Regions from separate parts of the Labrys neptuniae genome, predicted to be linked through region 2. Evidence: predicted binding sites of a transcription regulator. Region 2 holds the regulator's gene; each other region holds the start of a gene.
The links. Region 2 encodes LexA, which represses DNA repair genes until DNA is damaged. Its sites were predicted from a motif close to TGTTCNNNNTGTGTTCNG; they were not measured.
Positions count from the first base shown of each region.

Region 1 (6,083 bases), on a different contig from region 2:
GAGAGTCGCACGCTGCATTTCGACGAACTTCTCAAGCGCGACGATATCGACGTGATCGACATCGCCACGCCGCCCGCCACCCATTTCGAGCTGGTCAGCCGTGCCCTGGCGGCCGGCAAGCATGTCGTCTGCGAGAAACCGCTGGTGGGCTCGCTGCACGAGGCCGACCTTCTCGCCAATGCCCAGGCCCAGAGCGGCCAGATCCTGATGCCGATCTTCCAGTACCGTTTCGGCGAGGGCGTGCAGAAGGCCAGGCGCATCATCGAGGCGGGGCTGGCGGGCAAGCCCTATCTCGGCACGGTCGAAACCCATTGGAAGCGCACGCCCGACTACTATGCCGTCTATTGGCGCGGCAAGTGGGACACCGAACTCGGCGGCGTGCTGATGACCCATGCCATCCACCAGCACGACATGATGACCTACCTGATGGGCCCGGTACGGCGGCTGTTCGCGCGGGCGGCGACGCGGGTCAACGCCATCGAGGTGGAGGACTGCGTCTCCTCCTCCTGGGAAATGGCCAATGGCGCGCTGGTGGCCGCCAGCGCCACTCTGGGCTCGCAGAACGAGATTTCGCGACTGCGCCTTTGCTTCGAAAACGTCACCTTCGAGAGCGGCGGCGAGGCCTATTCGCCGGGCGACGAACCCTGGACCATCCTGCCGGCGAACGAGGCCGTAGCCGCCGATATCAAGGATCTCGTCGCCGACCTGCCCCCGGTCGGCCGCCGCTTCCTCGGGCAGATGGACGCTTTCCATGAGGCGCTGCATAGCCGCGGACCGGTGCCGGTCACGGTCGATGATGCGCGCCGGGCGCTGGAACTGGCGACTGCCTTCTATCACTCGGCCCAGACCGGCAGCGACGTCAAGCTGCCGATCGGGCCGGATCACCCCAAATATCGCGGTTGGCGGCCTTAGAGAACCGCCCGCAAATGAGGACGTGTCATCCCCGGCACGGCCAACGGCCGTGGGAAGGGGATCCAGGGGCCGTTGGACACACCTAATAGTCCCTGGATCCCCTTCCCGGGGTCTACGACCCCGCCGGGGATGACAGTCCCTTGGGTTCAATCAAGTGCGAATGGCTTGTAGGGAGGACGGCATGGCGACCAGCATCAGGCTCGACAAGGTGGTGAAGCGCTATGGTTCGCTGGACGTGATTCATGGCGTCGACCTCGTCATCGAACCGGGCGAGTTCACGGTGTTCGTCGGCCCGTCCGGCTGCGGCAAGTCCACTCTCCTGCGCATGATCGCCGGGCTCGAGCCGATCTCGGGCGGCGACCTCCTCATCGACGGCGAGCGCATGAACAATGTGCCGGCCTCGCGCCGGGGCATCGCCATGGTGTTCCAGTCCTATGCCCTCTACCCCCACATGACGGTGTACAAGAACCTCGCCTTCGGCCTGGAAACCGCCGGCTACAAGCGGGCCGAGATCGAGACGCGGGTGCACCATGCCGCCCGGATCCTCAAGATCGAGAATTATCTGCAGCGTCGCCCCAAGGCCCTGTCCGGCGGGCAGCGCCAGCGCGTCGCCATCGGGCGGGCCATCGTGCGCGAACCGCGCATCTTCCTGTTCGACGAGCCGCTCTCCAATCTCGACGCGGAACTGCGCGTGCAGATGCGGGTCGAGATCGCCAAGCTGCACCAGGACCTCGGCAACACTATGATCTATGTCACCCACGACCAGGTCGAGGCGATGACCATGGCCGACAAGATCGTCGTGCTGCGCGACGGCGTGGTGATGCAGGTCGGCGCACCGCTCGACCTCTACAACGCACCGGCCAACCAGTTCGTGGCCGGCTTCATCGGCTCGCCCAAGATGAACTTCCTGGCCGGCCGCCTGACCGGGACCGGCGATGCGATCGAAGTCGCCGGGCAATCGGTTCGCCTCGGCGCGCCACTGCCAGGCGCGACGGCAACGGCGCCCATCACTTTCGGCGTTCGCCCCGAGCACATCCTCGTCGGTAGCGAGGCCGGCGAGCCGCTCGGCGAGGTCAAGGTCCATCTGGTCGAGCATCTCGGTGGCGAGACGGTGCTCTATGCGACCACCACGGGCGGCGAGAACCTGACCATTTCGGCCCCCGGCCAGTTGCGGGTCCGCCATGGCGAAACCGTGCCGCTACGCGCCGACCCCGCCCTCTGCCATGTCTTCGACAGCGGGGGAGCTTCGCTGCGGCGATAGGTTCCCTGGGACCGCCGGCTTCCGGCCGGCTCTTCCTTTCCGCACGTGCGACGGTTCCAAGAGCCGGCTGGAAGCCGGCGGTCCCAGGAGCGCCTGCCTCACCGCACCGTCCCCACTCCACCCGTAAAAGCACGCGCGCGCAAGGCATGAGTCCCCAAGCGCCCGCCCGCCAGCAGCGCCTTGCGCGGCGCCAGCATGGCCTGCTTCCGTCTGCGGCTACGCGACAGCTTGAGCACGATTTCGCTGAGCCTTGCGCGCCAGCCATAATCGTCGACAGCGCCACGAAACAGCATCGCAACCGGCAGGTCGTTTGCTCTTTGCAATCGCTGCATCATCACGCCGGCTTCGCGGAACCAATCGCTTTCCAGCCGGACGCCCGGCGCCATCACCAGCACCCAGTCGCTGCGGGCAGCCTCCAGCCCGGCCCTGGCATCGCCCTCGACGATGACACAACCGACCGCGTCGGCGACCAGCCGCGTGCCCTGCGACGGCCCGGATTCCGCTACCACCACCACCTCGCGCACAAAGCCATCCGCCGCCGCCGGGACAAGGGCAGCCAGCGTTTCCGCCAGCGCGACTTCCTGGCCGTTTGCGGCGATAACGACACTGATCATGGCAAGTCTGGTCCGACTGGAACGGTCACTTTTTTCAAAGGTCCGCATATCATGCACCACCGCCCGACGTGAGGGGCGCGAAGGCGCGATCCTGCTCAAATGATTGGCATTTTGGTTTCGCTTGCCCGAATGTTCTCTTTTTGTTCTAATGGGAACAGAGAAATTTGATTCGCGGAGGCGGCCATGGGCGTGCCGATAAGCAAGGTCTCTCTCACCGATGCGGTGCCGGTGGGCACGACCGTTGTCGACATCGAGCGGCGGCGGGGACGCGGCGCCGGCTCCAATGCCAGTGGGCGCTTCGAGGGGCTGTCGCGCTTCATCGAGGATGACGGCTGGAACTCGATCGAGGAATTGCCGACCCTGCGCACCGAAATCCAGGAGGAGCAGGCCCGCAAGATCATCACCTTCAACGACTCGCCGGACATTTCCTTCGACCGTTCGATCAACCCCTATCGCGGTTGCGAACATGGTTGCGTCTATTGCTTCGCCCGGCCGACGCACGCGCATATGGGCCTCTCGCCGGGGCTCGACTTCGAGACCAAACTGTTCGCCAAGCCGAATGCCGCGTCCCTCTTGGAAAAGGAGTTGTCGGCGAAGAACTACCAGCCGCGCACCATCGCGATGGGCACCAATACCGATCCCTATCAGCCGATCGAGCGCCAGCGCTGCATTACTCGTTCCATCCTGGAGGTTCTCGATAGAGCCAGCCATCCGGTCGGCATCGTCACCAAATCGGGCCTGATCACGCGCGACATCGACATTCTCGCGCGTCTTGCCCGGCGTGGCCTCGTCAAGGTCGCTTTGTCGGTAACCACCCTCGACGCCAAGCTGTCCCGCTCGCTCGAACCGCGCGCGGCCACGCCGTCCCTGCGGCTGAAGGCCATGCGCCAATTGGCCGATGCCGGCATTCCCGTGACGGTGATGGTGGCGCCGATCATCCCCAAGATCAACGATGCCGAGATCGAGCGCATCCTCGAGGCGGCCCGTGCGGCTGGTGCCCGCGAGGCGGGTTACGTCATGCTGCGCCTGCCGCTGGAAATTTCGGGCCTGATGCGCGATTGGCTCAACGAGCATCGCCCCGATGCCATGAACCATGTCTTCTCGCTGATGCGCTCGAGCCGGGACGGCAAGGACTATGATTCACGCTGGGGCCTGCGCATGTCCGGCACCGGGCCCTATGCCTGGATGATCGGCCGGCGCTTCGAACTGGCAGCCGCGCGGCTCGGCATCAACGCCAGGCGGCTGAAACTGCGCACCGACCTGTTCACCCGCCCGGTGCGGATGGGCGAACAATTGGCATTGTTCTGATCAAGCCACTCTTTCGTCCATCGGTCGCGTTGCCCCGCCATCTGGCCAGCGGGTGGCAGTCATCCCTTGCTGTTGCCGAACCAGGACGAGCGCTGTGGCTTGGCCGGGGCAGAAGAAGGCTCGCTCACGGTGGGGCCGGGCAATTCGCTCACTGGTGTCAGGGTGGCCGAGGCCCAGAAGGAATTGCCGGCCAAGGCGTGCTCGGCGAGCTTGCGATAGGTCGCCAGGCGACGATCGATCCGCTCGCCGATGTCATAGGCGGCGAGTTCCTGGGGTGTCGGGTCACGACCGACTTCCTTCTTGAACGCCACCAGCCAGTCACGCTTGTTCTGCATGGAAAGGGAGAACGCGAGGAGGCCGACGACATCCTCTTCGTCATGCACCAGACGATCGAAAACATTGTCGGAGGCCAGGCCGGCCTTGGCCGGAGCCGGAGTTGATGCCACTTCGCTCTTGGGTTGATGGTCCTGAGAAGGCGCAACTGCCTCGATATCGGTCACGTTCTTTTGCATTCCACCTCGCCCTGCAACAAACGCTATCTGCCCAGACGCCAGCTACCGTCGTCGGCAACATGCCGTGAAATATTGCGGCTCAACTTGACACGGCAGAGATACAAAGCAAGTCACGATTTGTATCGGTACAGCTTCGACCCATCCTCCGCGCTGGACCTGTCGGCAGGAATCTTCTAACGCCAGTTCATGACAAAACTTCTTCTCGCTGGCGTCGACGAGGCTGGCCGGGGACCGCTGGCCGGCCCGGTTTCGGCAGCCGCCGTCATCCTTGATCCTGACAGAGTGCCCGTCGGCCTGGCCGATTCCAAGGTCATCACGGCGGCACGACGCGAGGAGCTCTATCAGGAGATCATGGCGTCGGCGCTTTCGGTGTCGGTTGCCTTTTCGAGCCCGGCTTTGATCGACCGGCTCAACATCCGCGGCGCCACGCTCGACGCCATGCGGCGAGCCGTCAGGGGCCTGTCCCTGCGCCCTTCGTCGGTGGAGATCGACGGCAAGGACGTGCCGCACGGCCTGCAGCTTCCGGCCCGCGCCATCATCGACGGCGATGCCCTGGTGCCGGCTATTTCCGCTGCCTCGATCATCGCCAAGGTCACCCGCGACCGCCTGATGATCAAGCTGGCGGTCACCTATCCGCTCTATGGCTTCGAGCGCCATATGGGCTACGGCACAGCCGAACATACCGCCGCCATCGACACGCATGGCCCCTGCCCGCACCACCGCCTGACATTCGGCAGGCTCAAGGCTTATCGGGTTTGAAGAGGAGGGACAGCGCGTCCCCCTCATCCGGCTGCCGCCACCTTCTCCCGCAAGGGGAGAAGGGATTTCATCGGGCTCGCTTTTGCCACATCCGGCCGCTTCAACATCGCGCGGCCTGTCCCACAAAGGCTCCTTCTTCCCTTGCGGGTGCCGTCAACTCCCTTGAGTTGACTAGAGGTCCCGGCAGGGGGATGAGGGGTGCAACACCTCCTACGGTGCGATCACGCCCTTGCGGAAGATGAAGCAGCCATAGAAGCGGCGCTCGCCGGTGGCGATGACGCAATAGGCTTTCTTGGCGTGTTCGTAGAATTCCATGCGCTCGATCGAGGTCATCGGCCAGGACTTGCCTTCCGCCTTGTCGATGGCCGCCTGCACCTCCTGCTGGACCGCCGGGATTTCGTCAGGCGAGCCGACGATCTCCATGCGGCGGGCCGAGTCGTCGACGAAGGTGTCGAGCGGCACGACCGAAAGCACGGCCTCGACCGCCCGCGCCGCCGTTACGCCGTCGATACGCAGGAGATCGCCCAGCACCGTTTCGCGGGCAACCGAGTCGGCCGGGAAATTGGTGTCGCAGATCACCAGCGTATCGCCATGGCCCATGGCCCGGAGGGCATAGAGCACATCGGCATTCAGCAACGGATCGATGTTCTTGAGCATGATACTTTCCTATTTTGCGATCTGCGCAGGCTTGGTCTGCATGAGTTTGGCCTGCAGGAT
Region 1 is NZ_JBFNQD010000021.1:23,353-29,435, forward strand. Features, by position in the region: gene ABXS05_RS31155 (Gfo/Idh/MocA family protein) at 1-912, shown strand, start outside; gene ABXS05_RS31160 (ABC transporter ATP-binding protein) at 1,094-2,173, shown strand; gene ABXS05_RS31165 (glycosyltransferase family protein) at 2,272-2,787, opposite strand; gene ABXS05_RS31170 (PA0069 family radical SAM protein) at 2,971-4,095, shown strand; gene ABXS05_RS31175 (hypothetical protein) at 4,155-4,607, opposite strand; gene rnhB (ribonuclease HII) at 4,794-5,366, shown strand; gene ABXS05_RS31185 (RbsD/FucU family protein) at 5,577-6,023, opposite strand; gene ABXS05_RS31190 (ABC transporter permease) at 6,033-6,083, opposite strand, start outside.
Region 1: the regulator LexA is predicted to act here: its motif matches at 2,918-2,935, upstream of ABXS05_RS31170 (PA0069 family radical SAM protein).

Region 2 (6,083 bases):
CGGCGACGCCGCCCACAACGCGTTGGCGTTGCGGGCCGTGCTCGAAGGCGAAAAGACTCCCTATCGGGACATCGCCCTCCTGAATGCCGGCGCTGCCCTGCTCGTGGCGGGACGCGTGCCGAGCCTGGCGGATGGGGTAACCCTCGCCCGCGAATCCGTCGATAAGGGCAAGGCCCTAGCAACGCTCAACCGTTTGGTTGAAATTTCCAACGCGTGAGTGCCATGGCCACCATTCTCCAGAAGATCGAAGCCTATAAGCGCCGCGAGATCGAGGCAGCGAAGGCGGCACGCCCGCTGCCGGAGCTGATCAAGCTGGCGGACCGCGCCAGTCCCGTACGGGGCTTCCAGAGAGCTCTGCAGGCCAAGCTCGACGCCGGCAATACTGCTTTGATTGCCGAGATCAAGAAGGCGAGTCCGTCCAAGGGCCTGATCCGCGCCGATTTCGACCCTCCGGCACTTGCCCGCGCCTATGAAGCCGGCGGAGCGGCCTGTCTTTCCGTGCTGACCGACGAGCCCTCCTTCCAGGGGCGGCCCGAGTTCCTCACCGCGGCACGTGCGGCGGTATCGCTGCCCGCCTTGCGCAAGGACTTCCTCTACGATCCCTACCAGGTGGTGGAAGCAAGAGCCTGGGGTGCCGACTGCATCCTGGTGATCATGGCCAGCGTCACCGACGCCGAAGCCCGTGCGCTGATCGCGGCCGCCAAGGACTGGTCCCTCGACGTGCTGTGCGAGATCCACAATCACGACGAGCTCGAGCGGTCCCTCACGCTCGATGTCGGCATGATCGGCATCAACAATCGCGATCTCAACGACTTTGTCACCCGCCTGGAGACGACCGAGACACTGGCGCCGCTGGTGCCCGGCGATCGTCTCCTGGTCGGCGAAAGCGGCATCTTCACACCCGGCGACGTCCAGCGCCTGCAGAAGGCTGATGTGAACACCTTCCTGGTGGGCGAGAGCCTGATGCGCCAGGCCGACGTCGCCGCCGCCACGCGTGCCCTGCTGTCTGTGGACCAGGCGGCATGAGCCGGCAAAATACGAATCCTAGCCTTACCCATCTCGACGCCTCCGGCGAGGCGAACATGGTCGATGTTTCGCAAAAGGCCGTGACGAGCCGCACCGCAATTGCCGAAGGGCGGGTGGTGATGCAGCGCGAGACGCTCGACCTCGTCTTGTCGGGTGATGCCAAGAAAGGTGATGTTCGCGCCACGGCCCGCATCGCCGGTATCATGGCCGCCAAGAAAACCCATGAACTCATTCCGCTCTGCCACCCGCTGCTCCTCAGCAAGGTCGCCGTCGAGATCGAGCCCGACACCGCTCTGCCCGGTCTGACGGTGCGGGCGACAGCCAAGGTCGCGGGTCAGACCGGCGTGGAGATGGAAGCGCTGACCGCTGTTTCCGTCGCCTGCCTGACCATCTATGACATGGTCAAAGCCGCCGACCGGGGCATGCGCATCGAGGCGATCAGGCTCGTAGAGAAGTCCGGCGGCAAATCCGGCGATTGGCATGCGGAGGAAAATCCATGAGCCTGCTTCCCGTCGCGGACGCGCTGGCCAAGGTGGTTGCCGGCGTCACCCCGCTTCCTGTCGAAACCGTGCCACTGCACGCCACGCGCGGACGCGTGCTTGCTTCCGCCATCACCGCGCTGAGAACCCAGCCCGGTTTCAACGCCTCGGCCATGGACGGCTATGCAGTACGCGTGGATGACGCCAAGCAGGGAGCCAGCCTCGAATTGATCGGCGAGTCTGCCGCCGGGCATGGCTATGCCGGTCGGGTCGGCGAGAACCAGGCCGTGCGCATCTTTACGGGCGCGCCCGTACCTGACGGCGCCGACACCGTGGTGATCCAGGAACAGACCCGGCGCGACGGCAATCGCGTCATCCTGGAGGCCACGGCCAAGCCCGGCCAGCATATCCGGGGCCGCGGACTGGATTTTGCCGAAGGCCGTGAGGCCCTGAGGCCTGGAACCGTCATCGGCCCCCGCGATATCGCCCTCGCCGCCGCAATGAACCACCCTGGTCTGCCGGTCCACCGCCGCCCCAAGGTCGCCATCCTCGCCACCGGCGACGAACTGGTATTGCCCGGCCAGGCCATCGGCGAAAACCAGATCGTTGCCTCCAACAATTTCGCCATCCGCGCCCTTGTCGAGGCCGAAGGCGGCGAAGTGCTCGACCTCGGCATCGCCAGCGACGACTTCCCGGCCCTGGAAGCCGCCATCAAGCGAGCTCGCGCCGAAAAGGCCGATGTGCTCGTCACCATCGGTGGCGCCTCCGTCGGCGATCACGATCTGATCCAGACCGCGTTGACCCGCGAAGGCATGCGGCTAGGCTTCTGGAAAATCGCGATGCGGCCAGGCAAGCCGCTGCTGCATGGGCGGCTCGGCGCCATGCACATCCTCGGACTGCCGGGCAATCCGGTCTCCTCCGTGGTTTGCGGCGTCCTCTTCCTGGTGCCGCTGCTGCGCGCGTTGCTTGGCCGTTCCGACGCCGGCCCGCCACGCCGCAAGGCCGTCTTTGCCCGCTCCTGGCCGGCCAACGATGTCCGCGAGGATTATATACGGGCCCGCTTCCTGCTTGACGATACGTCAGACATCCTCAAGGTAGAGCCATTGGCACTGCAGGATTCGTCGCTCGTCAGCGTGATGCAGCATGCCGACTGCCTGGTGATCCGGCCGCCCTTCGCACCCGAAGCAAAGGCGGGTGAGACCTGCGAGATCATCGATCTCCGTGCGGCCGGCTATTGACCACGTCTTTAACCTGAACTTCATTGTTGCAGAACACAGTAGGAACATGTAGCACTGTTCTTGTTTTGTTTACACCTTCACCGTGATTCGCGGCCGCCACGACGGGATAGCCATGCTGACCAAGAAACAACATGAATTGCTTCGGTTCATTCATGAGCGCCTGAAGGAACAGGGTGTGCCTCCTTCCTTCGATGAGATGAAGGAAGCACTGGACCTCAGGTCCAAGTCCGGCATTCACCGCCTGATCATGGCGCTGGAGGAGCGTGGCTTCATTCGGCGCCTGCCCAACCGCGCCCGTGCGCTGGAAGTGGTGCGCTTGCCCGAATCGGCGGTGCCGAGCGGTGGCGGCCTGTCGCTCGCCTCTTCCCAGCGTGGTTTCCGCCCCAATGTAATCGAGGGCAATCTCGGCAAGGTTCGCCCCGTCAGGCCTGAAATTGACGACGAGGTCGGCCGGCCGGTCCTCGTCCCGGTGATGGGGCGTATCGCCGCCGGCACGCCGGTCTCCGCCATCCAGTCCAAGAGCCACACCATCAGCGTCACGCCGGAAATGTTGTCCTCCGGCGATCATTTCGCCCTGGAAGTGCGCGGCGATTCCATGATCGAAGCCGGTATCTTCGACAATGACACCGTGCTTATCCGCCGCCAGGACCACGCCGATACCGGCGACATCGTCGTGGCACTGATCGACGACGAGGAGGCGACACTCAAGCGCCTGCGCAAGCGCGGAGCCTCCATCGCACTGGAGGCCGCCAATCCGGCCTATGAAACCCGTATCTTCGGGCCCGACCGGGTGCAGATCCAGGGCAAGCTGGTCGGTTTGTTCCGTCGCTATTGAGCGTGGCCGACATCGTGGCTTGCCGGCTATGAACGCGCTTCGCGCGATCGCGAACTGCAGCTTGCGGCGCCGCGATGTCGAAAACCTGCTCGCGGCGAAGCTTCCGCATTCCCTCGTCGATTGCGAGATGGAGGAGTGCGATCTTTCGCGTCTCGATCTCTCTCATTGGGCCTTCGAGCGCTGCAGGCTCAGAAACGCCAAGCTGGTCGGCGCCAGGCTTGCCAATACACTCTGGCGCAACTGCAAAGCGAGCGGCGCCGATTTCCGTGGCACGGACCTGGAGGAAGCGGCGTTCCGCACCGGTGATTACAGCAATACCAGCTTCCGGCGCGCCAAGGCGGCCTCGACGGCTTTTACCGGTTGCAAGCTGACCGGGGCGGACCTCTCCGAAACCTCGGGGCTGGGGCTGGTTTTCGAGGAAGTTCTGCTGATGTCGGCCAAGCTGCCGGCCTTTTCCTTCCGGAAGAGCGTGCTGCGTCGCCTCGACTTCACCCAGGCCGATTTGCGCCAATGTGATTTTCGCGAGGCGATCTTCGAGGAATGCAGTCTGCGTGATGCCAATCTTGTCGATGCTCGCTTCGAGGGTGCCGACTTGCGCGGTGCCGATCTCGGCGGGCTGAAGCTGGCAGACACCCGTTATTTCAAGGGCGCCACGATCTCGAAAGGCCAGGCCGGCCAATTGCTGGCCGAACTGGGCTTGCGGATTGCCTGAGAGAACCTCCGGAATTCGCAGGCTAATCCGCTCGACACCAGGCAACCAGGAGTGCTCGAACCACTATTCGCCCGAGCACCGCCGAAGGTCGTCATGAACCGGGAAGACAGGTCAGTCGACAGCAATCATGACGTCTGAGGCCTTGATGACGGCATAGGCATTCTGGCCGGGCTTGAGATTGAGGTCGTCGACGGCCTCATTGGTGATCGACGCAGTAATGATGGTGCCGTTGACCTCGAGCTGGATGTGGGAGGTCGTCTGCCCCTTCGTCACGCTCTTGATCGTGCCCTTGATCTGGTTGCGGGCGCTGATTTTCATGAAACTTCCCTTGGCGACGCGAAAGACGCGATCATCATCATTCCTGAAGCAATGTCCACCGGCAAATACTGGTGAAATTAGCGTGGCGGTGGCCCCTTCCAGACGGCGGGTACGATCGGGGTAACCGCCTCAAAACGCGCGATCGTTACCCCGAAAATTGCGGGCGGAGGCCCATGGGGCCGCCACCTTCTCGCTCAGACGCGATGCAGCCAACGCTCAGGTGAGGCCGATGATGTCGCTGCTTTGCAAATTGACCGTGCCCTGGATCGCGATCTGAAAATCCGCCTTCTTGTCACCATTTATATCGCCCTGCAGCATGGTCTGCCCACCCTGGAAGATATAACGCAGTTCACCCGACGAGCCGGTGAAATCGCTATTGGCGATCAGGCTGTGGAACTCCTGAAAACTGAGGTCGATTTTGTCCTCGCCTTGGGTGAAGTCCATGATCGTGTCGGTTGCCGCACGGGTCAATCCGCTGTCCTTGACGCCCAGCAGTTTGAAGATGTCGTTGCCGCCCTCCCCCCAAAGGATGTCGGCTCCAACGCCGCCGGCGATAATGTCGTTGCCGTCATTGCCGTGCAGTGTTTCCGCTATCGCTCCGCCGACGATGGTGTCGTTGCCGGCGGTGCCCCACACGATCTCGAAGCCTTTCACATTCTCGCTGCCGCCGGATGTGCCGAAGGTTGCGGTCTGAGCATTCAGGCCGAGAGCCGCCGTGATGCCCAGATTGATATTGAGCGGGTCGGTCGTAGCGGGATCGACAGTGAAGACGTCGATCCCGGTGCTGCCATCCACCTTGTCGGTACCGCCATCGTTCGAGGCAAAATAGACGTCATTGCCCGCACCGAGGCCATAGATGTCGTTGCCGGCCTGATCGTGGACATATTCGACACTGGCACCACCGACAAAGGTATCGTTGCCCGCCCCCAAATAGAAGTCGCCGGTCACCAGACCGGCACCGGACTCGGTGAACTTGTCGTTGCCAGCTCCGGTCTGGACATTGCCGTAGATGGTACCGCTGTTGGTGATGGTATTACCGCCATCGCCACCATAGACACCCCTATAGATCGTCTTGCTGTTGGTGAGGGTGTTGACCCCCTCGCCCAGATCGATGCCGTCGACGCTGCCCGAATTGGTGATCTTGTCGTTGCCGTTGCCAGCCGAGATGAAACCGTAGATCACGCCGGTGTTGGTCGCCGTATCATCTCCCGTACCCAGCCAGACGGCGCCATCGATCTCCTTGCCGTTGGTAAGGCTGTCATTGCCGGCACCGAGGTCCAACGCGCCCTGGAAATACTGTTCGCTTCCAGCATCGTAGCCATAGGCCGTGTCGCCGACGATCAACCCCGTATTGCTTATGACGTCGGCTCCCAAACTTCCAAGTATCGTTCCGTACAACTTTCCTGAGTTCTTGATGGTACTGTTGCCTTGCCAAAGGCCTATCGAAACCTGGACATCCCGCTGAGTATCGTCTG
Region 2 is NZ_JBFNQD010000001.1:800,651-806,733, forward strand. Features, by position in the region: gene trpD (anthranilate phosphoribosyltransferase) at 1-217, shown strand, start outside; gene trpC (indole-3-glycerol phosphate synthase TrpC) at 223-1,026, shown strand; gene moaC (cyclic pyranopterin monophosphate synthase MoaC) at 1,023-1,526, shown strand; gene ABXS05_RS03910 (molybdopterin molybdotransferase MoeA) at 1,523-2,743, shown strand; gene lexA (transcriptional repressor LexA) at 2,856-3,578, shown strand; gene ABXS05_RS03920 (pentapeptide repeat-containing protein) at 3,607-4,290, shown strand; gene ABXS05_RS03925 (TOBE domain-containing protein) at 4,402-4,608, opposite strand; gene ABXS05_RS03930 (hypothetical protein) at 4,825-6,083, opposite strand, start outside.

Region 3 (6,083 bases), on a different contig from region 2:
CCTCGATCCTGTCCAAGGACCGCCTGATCGCCTTCCTGAAGGAAAAGATCCTCACGCTCGGCACCGCGGCCTGCCCGCCCTATCATCTGGCCGTGGTGATCGGCGGCACCTCCGCCGAACTCACGCTGAAGGCGGTGAAGCTGGCCTCGGCGCGCTATCTCGACAGCCTGCCCACCGAGGGCTCCGAACTCGGCCATGCCTTCCGCGACCTCGAACTCGAGAAGGAAGTGCACAAGCTCACCCAGTCGCTCGGCGTCGGCGCCCAGTTCGGCGGCAAGTATTTCTGCCACGACGTTCGCGTCATCCGCCTGCCGCGCCACGGCGCCAGCCTGCCGATCGGCCTTGGGGTTTCCTGCTCGGCCGACCGCCAGGCCATGGGCAAGATCACCCGGGACGGCGTCTTCCTGGAGGAACTCGAGCACAATCCGGCGCGCTTCCTGCCCGAGATCGACGAGAGCAAGCTCGGCGGAGCGGTGGTGAAGATCGATCTCAACCAGCCGATGTCCAATATCCTGGAGACCCTGTCGCGCCATCCGGTAAAGACGCGTGTGTCGCTGACGGGGCCCATCATCGTGGCCCGTGACCTCGCCCATTCCAAGCTGCGCGAACGGCTGGAAGCGGGGGGAGGGCTGCCCGACTACCTCAAGAACCACCCGGTCTATTACGCCGGCCCGGCCAAGACGCCGGCCGGCTATGCCTCCGGCTCCTTCGGCCCCACCACGGCGGGCCGGATGGATAGCTATGTCGACCAGTTCCAGGCGGCTGGCGGCTCGATGGTGATGCTGGCCAAGGGCAACCGCTCCGCCCAGGTCCGCGAGGCCTGCGCCAAGCATGGCGGCTTCTATCTCGGCTCGATCGGCGGCCCGGCCGCGCGCCTCGCCCAGGACTGCATCAAGAAGGTCGAGGTGCTCGAATATCCCGAACTCGGGATGGAGGCGGTCTGGCGCATCGAGGTCGAGGACTTCCCGGCCTTCATCGTCATCGACGACAAGGGCAACGACTTCTTCAAGGAACTCAACCTCGGTTGAGTTCGCTCATCCCCACTTTTTCGGCGAGGCCTCTTCCTGAAAAGGGAGGGGCCTTTTTCATGCACGTCTTGCGTGCTGTTGCGAATTCGCAACTGTCATGGACAAAGCCCTTTTGTGTCAGAACGGTGACTCACCTTAACATTGTGTAATGTCTCGCCTGGGAGGAAAGCTTCGATATCGCGGTGCACAACGACCGCGCCTCTTCGGTATGCCCAATATTGCTTTGCCGGCTTGCCGAAGAGAGAGGCCCTTTTGAAAGGGTCGACTTATGAGATCGAGGTATTTCCATGTCTATTCGTGCAATTTTACTCGGTGCTGGTGCCGGATTTCTTAGCATTGTTGCGGCTTCTGCCGCGGACTTGCCGATGAGCAAGGGCGAGGCCGTCGAATATGTGAAGGTATGTACGGCGTTTGGTCCGGGCTTCTTCTATATTCCGGGTACCGATACCTGCCTGAAGATCAGCGGCCAGATCCGCGCCGACTATTGGTTCGCGCAAGCGCCCAGCAATGCCACGGGCAAGCGCAACATCAGCCAGACGCAGTTCCGGACCAATGCCCGCATCCGCTTCGATGCGCGCACCCAGACCGATTGGGGCATGCTGCGCTCCTTCTTCGAACTCCAGGCCGAGTCGAACGCGGGTGCGGCTACGCATGACACCTTCCAGGTACGCCAGGCCTATCTGCAGTTCGGCGGCTTGACGGCCGGTTATGCCTGGTCGCCCTATGCCTTCTACGACCCCAATTATCAGGCCGAGTTCTTCGCGCCCTATTTCGGCGAGCAGGGCCGACGCAACCTGATCAGCTATACGGCGCAGTTCGACAAGGCCTACGCCACCCTGTCGATCGAAGACGGCCGCGATCACCGTGCCAATGCCTCGGTCTACGGAAACAATGTCGTGGTCGACGGCGTCACGGTTGCCGGTGGCGTCGGCGGTGCCCAGATGCCGGATATCGTCGGCGTCATCGGCTATGACGACAACAAGAACGGGTGGGGCCGTTTCCAGGTGATGGGCGCCCTTCATCAGAATCGCAGCGCAACGGCCGGCTACAGTACGAAATATGGCTATTCGATCGGTGTTGGCGGCAACGTCAACCTACCGGTTCTCGAGGGCGCCTATATCGCAGCCGAAGCGAGTTACGCGGACGGAGCGGTGAAATATCTCGGCGTCGGTGGTTCCCAGCCGAACGGCTCGTCCACCCTGGGCTTTGGAGGCACGGACGCCTACATAACCAACGGCGCGATCCATGATCTCGATAGCGCCAAGGGCTTTGCCGTGCAGGGCGAGGCCGGTCTCAACGTGACCAAGAACCTGCAGGCCATCCTGTTCGGCGGCTATCTGCACTTCGACGCACCGCGCATCGCGTCCAATATCACCGACAATTTCAACTACTATGTCGTTGGCGGTCAGGTGAACTACACCGTGGTCAAGGGCTTCATCGCCGGTGCCGAAGTCTGGTACCAGAACAAGGACCCGGAAGGGCTGAACAGCAAGACGGTTGACGCCGTCGGTGCCGGCGTGCGCTTACGCCGTACCTTCTGACCTGGTTTATACAGGTGGAAACATGAACGCCGCGCTCACGAAGGAGCGCGGCGTTTCGCATCTGGTGTCCGGTCAGTTCTGGTTGGCCGGGGTGAGATCGGTGCCGTTCAGGCGGCCGATATAGTCGGTGAGCATCGGCACGTAGCGCTCCGCACCGCCGGCGGCCATCGCCACGCCGAACGAGTTCTTCACCGCATTGCCGATCGGATTGACCAGCCCGGCCGCATCCGCCATCGCCTCCAGATAGGTCAGGTCCTTGAAGGCATTGGCGATGGTGAATTTGTGGGCGTTCTCGTCACCCTCCAGCACCCAGCGCGAGAAGGTCTGGTAGAAGCCGCAATCCATGCGCCCGCCGCGAATGACGCTGTCGAAACGCTTGGGCGTGATACCGACCTTCTGCGACAAGGCGAGGGCCTCAGCATAGAGGGCGGCATAGCCCAGCGACACGAAATTGTTGAGCAGCTTCATGCGATGACCGTCACCCGTGCCGCCGATATGCACGATGCGTCCGGCCCAGGTCGATATCACCGGCTTGAGGCGCTCGAACAGGGCGTCGCTGGCGCCGATCATGGTGTCGAGCGTGCCTTCCCAGGCCTCCTTTGGCGTGCGGCCGAGCGGAGCATCGGCATAGTCGATGCCGGCTTCGGCGAGTTCGGCAGCGAGCGCCAGGGTCGAGTTCGGATCGGAAGTCGAGCAGTCGACGACGACGGAGCCCGGCTTCAGGCCGGCCTTGAGCCCGTCGGGACCCCGTATCAGTGCTTCGACCTGCCGCGAGCCGGTGACGCACAGGAAGACGATGCTGGAAGCGGCGCCGATCTCGCGCGGGGTCTTGGCTTCCTTTGCGCCGCGCGCCACGAGATCCTCCACCGGCGCTCTGTTGCGATGCCCCATCACCGTCAGCGCATAGCCCTTCTCCACGATATTCTTGGCCATGCCATGGCCCATATAGCCGACTCCGATGAAGCCGACGCTTTCCTGCGCATTCGTCATTGCAATCGTCCCGTTTCCTGTCCCGCATTTGCCGATCGGGTTGCCGGCGCATCCTGCCGGCGAGGAGTTTGGACGGGGAGGGCCTTGGGGCGCAAGCCTGATCGGTGCAATGGTATGATGATTTATCGCAAGCCGCCCGGTGATCAGCCTTTGTTAAATAAGAAATTTGAGAACAAAAATAGAACTTGCGTTAACGAGAACAAAATGGGTACATAGCGCCACGGGGCTTCGAATTGCGACAAGATTGCAGCCCGGTGTTGGAAATTGATTGGTCCGGATGACGAATCCGTTCGTGCTTGATAGGGAAACGGGCATATGAGTCAGACGCAGCTGCGCTTGGTCGAAGGAAGCTCCATGGACAAGACGAAGGCGCTCGACGCCGCCCTATCACAGATCGAACGCTCCTTCGGCAAGGGCTCGATCATGCGGCTCGGCAAGGGTACCAAGACGATGGAGGTGGAGGCGATCTCCACCGGTTCTCTTGGTCTCGACATCGCGCTCGGTGTCGGCGGCCTGCCCAAGGGCCGGGTCATCGAGATCTACGGGCCGGAATCCTCGGGCAAGACCACGCTGGCGCTGCATAGCGTCGCCGAGGCCCAGAAAAGGGGCGGTGTCTGCGCGTTCATCGACGCCGAACATGCGCTTGATCCGGTCTATGCCCGCAAGCTCGGCGTCAATCTCGATGAATTGCTGATCTCGCAGCCCGACACCGGCGAGCAGGCGCTCGAGATCTGCGACACGCTGGTGCGCTCGGGTGCGATCGACGTCATCGTGATCGACTCCGTCGCGGCGCTGACGCCCAAGGCCGAAATCGAAGGCGAGATGGGTGATGTGCAGCCAGGCCTGCAAGCCCGCCTGATGAGCCAGGCGCTGCGCAAGCTGACGGCCTCGATCGGGCGTTCCAACTCGATGGTCATCTTCATCAACCAGATCCGCATGAAGATCGGCGTGATGTATGGCAGCCCGGAAACCACCACGGGCGGCAACGCCCTGAAATTCTACGCCTCGGTCCGCCTCGACATCCGCCGTATCGGTGCGATCAAGGACAGGGAAGAGGTGGTCGGCAACCAGACCCGCGTGAAGGTGGTCAAGAACAAGGTGGCGCCGCCCTTCAAGCAGATCGAATTCGACATCATGTATGGCGAGGGCGTCTCGAAGGTGGGCGAACTGATCGATCTCGGCGTCAAGGCCGGCGTGGTCGAGAAGTCCGGTGCCTGGTTCAGCTATGAGAGCCAGCGCCTCGGCCAGGGCCGGGAGAACGCCAAGCAGTTCCTCAAGGACAATCCGGATGTCGCCGACAAGATCGAGGGCCAGATTCGCCAGAATGCCGGCCTGATCGCCGAACGCATCCTCGACAATATCGATCCGGCGGACGCCGAGGACGATTGAGGCGGCTGCCGTCCCCCGCAGGTTCGGGGAGCGATCCTTGCCGCTTGGTCCTGAAAAACCCGCCTGTCAGGCCCGGCAGGCGGGTTTTTCGTGAATGAGCGCCTCGACAGGCCGAAACAGCCTCGCTACAACGCCCCACCACCATGATTGCTGGCCAGGCCGTAAGGAAGGGACCAGCCAAACAGGCACTTGGGCCAAATAGGCAAATTGGGCATGAGCGGCGTCAACGAGATCCGATCCACCTTCCTCGACTATTTCGTGCGGAACGGCCACGAGGCCGTGGCGTCCTCGCCGCTGGTGCCGCGCAACGATCCGACCCTGATGTTCACCAATGCCGGCATGGTGCAGTTCAAAAACGTCTTCACCGGCATCGAGAAGCGTCCCTATTCGCGCGCCGCGACTTCGCAGAAATGCGTACGCGCCGGCGGCAAGCACAATGATCTCGACAATGTCGGCTATACGGCCCGGCATCACACCTTCTTCGAGATGCTCGGAAACTTCTCCTTCGGCGACTATTTCAAGGATCGCGCGATCGAACTCGCCTGGAACCTGATCACCAAGGATTTCGGCCTGCCGGCGTCCAAGCTCCTGGTGACGGTGTTCTCCGAGGATGACGAGGCCCATCGGCTGTGGAAGAAGATCGCCGGACTGCCGGATGACCGCATCATCCGCATCCCGACCTCAGACAATTTCTGGCGCATGGGCGATACCGGCCCCTGCGGTCCGTGCTCGGAAATCTTCTACGATCACGGCGACCACATCTGGGGTGGCCCGCCCGGCTCGCCGGACGAGGATGGCGACCGCTTCATCGAGATCTGGAACCTCGTCTTCATGCAGTTCGAGGAACTGGTGGGCGGCGAGCGTGTCAACCTGCCGCATCCCTCGATCGATACCGGCATGGGTCTCGAGCGCATCGCCACCGTGCTGCAGAACAAGCACAACAATTACGACATCGATCTCTTCCAGGCCCTGATCCGTGCGTCGGTCGAGGCGATCGGCGTGCCGGCCGAGGGCCCGGCTCTGGCCAGCCACCGCGTCATTGCCGACCATCTGCGTGCTTCCTCCTTCCTGGTCGCCGACGGCGTGCTGCCATCGAACGAGGGCAGGGGCTATGTGCTGCGTCGCATCATGAGGC
Region 3 is NZ_JBFNQD010000031.1:32,972-39,054, reverse strand. Features, by position in the region: gene ABXS05_RS34135 (fumarate hydratase) at 1-1,028, shown strand, start outside; gene ABXS05_RS34130 (porin) at 1,394-2,569, shown strand; gene ABXS05_RS34125 (NAD(P)-dependent oxidoreductase) at 2,642-3,559, opposite strand; gene recA (recombinase RecA) at 3,875-4,948, shown strand; gene alaS (alanine--tRNA ligase) at 5,162-6,083, shown strand, end outside.
Region 3: the regulator LexA is predicted to act here: its motif matches at 3,728-3,745, upstream of recA (recombinase RecA).